2 regions of the Dermacoccus sp. BD5 genome follow, and region 2 is predicted to be linked to the other one. Evidence: riboswitches for the same ligand, from Rfam matches in the RefSeq annotation. Region 2 holds a riboswitch; the other holds the start of a gene.

Region 1 (2,446 bases), on a different contig from region 2:
ACCAGGAACTCATCCTCGATCACTCCAAGCACCCGCAGCACGCGGGGCTGCGCGAGCCGTTCGGGGCAGAGAGCCACCACGTCAACACCTCGTGCGGCGACGAGATCACTCTGCGCGTCGACGTCGAGGGCGAGGGCGACGACGCCGTCATCAGGGACGTCAGCTACGACTCGATCGGTTGCTCGATCTCGGTCGCGTCCGCGTCGATGCTCGCCGACAACCTCGTCGGGCACACGCTGCGCGAGGCGCAGGAGGTCTTCGGCGCGACGCGCAGCATGCTGACGAGCAAGGGCAAGGACGCCGGCGACGAAGAGGTCATCGGTGACGCGATCGCGCTCGCCGGGGTCTCGCAGTACCCGGCGCGCGTCAAGTGCGCGCTGCTGTCGTGGTCGGCCCTGCAGGATTCGCTCGGCAAGCTCGGCCTCGACCTCGCCGGGAGCGCCGCGAACAGCACGAACAGCGACACCACCGCCAGCAGCGACAAGGAGATCACGGCATGAGCGAGACAACCACCCCGCCCGTCGAGTCGGACGTCGAGGACGTCAAAGAGGCCCTGCGCGACGTCGTTGACCCCGAGCTCGGCATCAACGTCGTTGACCTCGGCCTCGTCTACGGCATCACCGTCGACGACTCCAAGCACGCCGTCATCGACATGACCCTGACGTCCGCGGCGTGCCCGCTGACCGACGTCATCGAGGAGCAGGTCGCGACGGCGCTCATGGACGTCGTCGCCGGCCACTCCCTCAACTGGGTCTGGATGCCGCCGTGGGGCCCGGACAAGATCACCGACGACGGCCGCGAGCAGCTTCGCGCCCTCGGATTCAACGTCTGAGCCACCGCTACCGTACGACGAAGCCCGCCACCTCGATGGAGGCGGCGGGCTTCGTCGCGCTGTGCGGCGTGCGTCAGGGTCGAACGGATCAGACGCGGCCGAAGCGGTAGGAGGAACCGGCGCGCGCGAGCTGCACACGAGAGCCGGGTCGCGGTGCGTGCCAGACCATGCCGTTGCCGGCGTAGACGGCCGCGTGGTAGGCGTAGCCACCGGAGGTGAGGAACGCAAGGTCACCCGGGCGAGCCGAAGCGCGCGAGACGCGGTACGAGGCACGGTACTGCTGGTTGGCGGTGCGGGGGATCGAGCGACCGACCTGGCGGTAGCTCCAGCTCGTCAGACCCGAGCAGTCGAAGCGCCACGGGCCGGCCGCACCGTAGACGTAGGGGGCGCCGCGTCGGGACGAGGCGCTGGAGACGACGCGGCGAGCGCTCGCCGAGGTGACGGAAGCGCTGGCGGACGAGGCGGCGCCGACCGAGACCGCGCCCAGCGCGGAGGTGGCGAGGGCGGTGCCGACGGCGACCTTGGACGTGTTGCCCAGGAACGAGCGGCGGGACATGTTCTTCATGTCGGATCTCTCCAGGAGCGCTTACGAGGCATGACCTGTCGGGTTCGAGATCCTAGATTCTCGGCCGGCCTGAGCCGGCTTCACCCCAAGAGCCACCAGGGTGGCTCGGATGCTGGGTGCACCGCTCCCGTCGCTCCGCGCAATGCGGTGATACCTGGCCTTCGTGACGGGACTCAGCGACGAAGCAGGGCCGCACCGACGTCGGTGCGACCCTGCAAGATTACCGTCGGCTCACGGTCGGAACAAATTGAGCGTGCAATCACTTTTCGTCAATTTTCCGACCCGTCCGAGCGTTTTCACGACCTCACTCGACGCTGTCGACGTTGAAGGTGTCACACGAGTTGAGGTCGCCCGTCTCGTAGCCGGTCATGAACCACTTCTGCCGAGCCTCCGACGAACCGTGCGTCCAGCTTTCCGGCGTGACGCGACCCTGGGCCTTCTGCTGGATGCGGTCGTCACCGACGGCCGACGCCGCCGACAGCGCTGACTTGATGTCGTGGTCGGTGACCGGCTTGAGCAGCGTGTTGCCGTTCCTGTCCTTCGACTCCGTCGCGTGGGCGACCCAGATGCCGGCGTAGCAGTCGGCCTGCAGTTCGGTACGCACCGAACCCGATTCGGCACCCTTCGGATCCTGCTGTGCGCGACCGAGCGCACCGAGCAGGTCCTGCACGTGGTGGCCGTACTCGTGGGCCACGACGTACTCCTTCGCCAGGGCGCCGCCATCGGCACCGTACTTGTTCGTCAGTTCTTGGAAGAAGGCGGCGTCGATGTAGACCTTGCGGTCGCTCGGGCAGTAGAACGGGCCCATCTGCGAGCTCGCCGTACCGCAGCCCGAGGACGTCTGCCCGCTGAAGATCACGGTCGGGACGTTCTCGTACTGCGTCCGGCCGTTCGTGAACTGCGGCAGCGCGGTGCCCCAGTAGTCCTGCACCGCGTTGACGGTGCCGACGATGCGGCAGGTGTCGTCACGGTTGGCGTCCGCACCCGTCTTGCACTGCTCGATCGCCTGCGCGACGGAGTCATTCGAACCCGACACGTCCTGCGTGTCC
Region 2 (2,446 bases):
ATGTATCTGCGTACCATCTATGACCTCGAAGAAGAGGGCATCCCCCCGTTGCGCGCCCGCATCGCGGAGCGCCTCGGCCACTCCGGGCCCACGGTGTCGCAGACGGTCGCGCGCATGGAGCGCGACGGTCTGCTCCACGTCGCGAACTCCCGGCGCATCGAACTGACACCCGAGGGGCGCCTGCTCGCGACTCGCGTCATGCGCAAGCATCGCCTCGCGGAGCGGTTGCTCGTCGACGTCATCGGCCTCGAGCTCGAGTACGTCCACGACGAGGCGTGCCGGTGGGAGCACGTCATGAGCGAGCGCGTCGAGCGCAAGATCCTCGAGCTCATCGTCGACAAGGGCCTGTCCCCGTACGGCAACCCGATTCCCGGGCTCGACGAGCTCGGCTGGGGCGAGGCGCCGGAGGGTTTCCGTGACGGCGTGCAGTCGCTCGTCGAGGTGGCCGCCAACGAGTCGCTGCGCGTGGTGGTGCGCCGCATCGGCGAGCCCGCGCAGGCGGACGCCGAGTCTCTCGCGGTGCTGACGAGCGTAGGGCTGAGCCCAGGGGTGGCCCTCGACGTGCGTGCTGACGGCGACCGCGTCCACGCGGCCGTCGCCGATCGGCCTGACGACGCCGTGTCGCTGCCCGAGGACATCGCCTCGCACGTCTTCGTGTCCGTGACGGGTCAGCAGGCCTGAGGTTGCATGTGATGTTCATCACGAGCACACTCTGTAACGGATTCTGAACCTCCGCTGGTGGCGCGACGAACGGGGCCTGAGACGGGTGCTCGACGCCGGAATGACGCCTATCTCGCCGGTTCCTGATTCACCGTCGTCGTGACTGATTCGTTACCGTCTTACCTGGTTCGACAACGAACACTCGCGTGCCGGACACGCCGAGCCCTGCCTGCGGCGCGCGAGTCATGTCAGCTACACCACCTGGCAGGGGTGGGGGACCCACTTCTTCGTTCCTGATCCGCGAAGCGCAGATCAAGAACTCGGGGTGAAGCTCGCGTCGCACGCACGAAGCGCCGAGAGCCGGGCCGAGCAACAGGTCCGAACCCGACAGCTCACCTCACAGGCGTTCGAGAGGTTGCACATTGTCCATCAAGAACACGCCGGGCCCGCTGCGTCCTGTGAAGCAGACGCGCACCCTGGCCATGCTCACCACGACCGTCGCCGTCTCCGGTGGTCTGGTCGCTGGTCTCGGCATCACGCAGAGCGCCGGTGCGGCCCCTGAGTCGGGCGCCGTTCACGAGGCCGCCGCTGCCGCCACGACACCCCTCGAGCTCAAGACCGTCACGCCGGCCAAGAAGCTCGTCGTCGCCCCGAAGGCCGCCGCCAAGGCCGCCGCGAAGCCCGCCGCTGCGAAGAAGTCGACGCGCGCGACGTCGCAGGCGCTGAAGCAGGTGTCGCGCTCGCAGGCCCGCAGTGCGCTGACGTCGGCCTCCGTGAAGCCCGTCAAGGCCGAGCGCAAGGCGAAGATCGCCGAGCCGGCGCAGCGTCGCTCGATCGTCGTCAAGAAGCGCACCGCGCCCGCCGCGTCGCAGTCGACGAACACCCACCGCGCCGCGTCGCAGTCGACGAACACCCACCGCGCCGCGTCGCAGTCGACGAACACCCACCGCGCCGCGTCGCAGTCGACGAACACCCACCGCGCCGCGTCGCAGTCGACGAACACCCAGCGCGCCGCGTCGCAGTCGACGAACACCCAGCGCGCCGCGTCGCAGTCGACGAACACCCAGCGCGCCGCGTCGCAGTCGACGAACACCCAGCGCGCCGCGTCGCAGTCGACGAACACCCACCGCGCCGCGTCGCAGTCGACGAACACCCACCGCGCCGCGTCGCAGTCGACGAACACCCACCGCGCCGCGTCGCAGTCGACGAACACCCACCGCGCTACCGCGACGCACCAGCGCGTGCATCGCACGCACGCTCGCCAGGCGGTTTCGCAGCACACCCAGGCTCGCCCGGTCGCCCAGACGCCGCGTCACCAGCAGGCACCCGTGCACCGCGCGACGGTGCGTCACGCCACCACGACGCACTCGGCCACGCCGACCTACGCCTCGAGCGCGCGGAAGGCCACGAACACGGCTTCCGCCTCGCGTTCGAACTCCGGTGTCGTCTCCATCGCCGCGGGCCTGACGGGTATCCCCTACGTCTACGGCGGATCGTCGACCTCCGGTGCCGACTGCTCCGGTTACGTCGCGATGGTCTTCGCGAAGGCCGGCATCCAGCTGCCGCACCAGTCGGGCGCCATCAAGGCGATGACGACGCCCGTGAGCGACCCGCGCCCCGGCGATCTCGTCTTCCTGCCGGGCCACGTCGCGATCTATGCCGGCAACGGCATGGTCTACGAGGCGCGCCACCCGGGCACCGTCACCGGCCTGTACCCGGTGCTGTCGGGTTCGACCTACGGTCGCCTCTGATCGATTTGATCGGTCGGCCCGCGCGGCCACCTGAG

What was found. Region 2 has a riboswitch for cyclic di-AMP ahead of NQ706_RS07150 (NlpC/P60 family protein). Riboswitches for the same ligand answer to the same signal wherever they lie in the genome.
Region 1: another riboswitch for cyclic di-AMP. It lies ahead of NQ706_RS03520 (C40 family peptidase); the one in region 2 lies ahead of NQ706_RS07150 (NlpC/P60 family protein).

Annotation. Positions count from the first base shown of each region.
Region 1 is NZ_JANJER010000003.1:48,466-50,911, reverse strand. Features, by position in the region: gene sufU (Fe-S cluster assembly sulfur transfer protein SufU) at 1-500, shown strand, start outside; gene NQ706_RS03525 (metal-sulfur cluster assembly factor) at 497-832, shown strand; gene NQ706_RS03520 (C40 family peptidase) at 921-1,397, opposite strand; cyclic di-AMP (ydaO/yuaA leader) riboswitch at 1,401-1,586, opposite strand; gene NQ706_RS03515 (neutral zinc metallopeptidase) at 1,702-2,446, opposite strand, start outside.
Region 2 is NZ_JANJER010000007.1:73,158-75,603, reverse strand. Features, by position in the region: gene NQ706_RS07155 (metal-dependent transcriptional regulator) at 1-681, shown strand, start outside; cyclic di-AMP (ydaO/yuaA leader) riboswitch at 867-1,079, shown strand; gene NQ706_RS07150 (NlpC/P60 family protein) at 1,083-2,411, shown strand.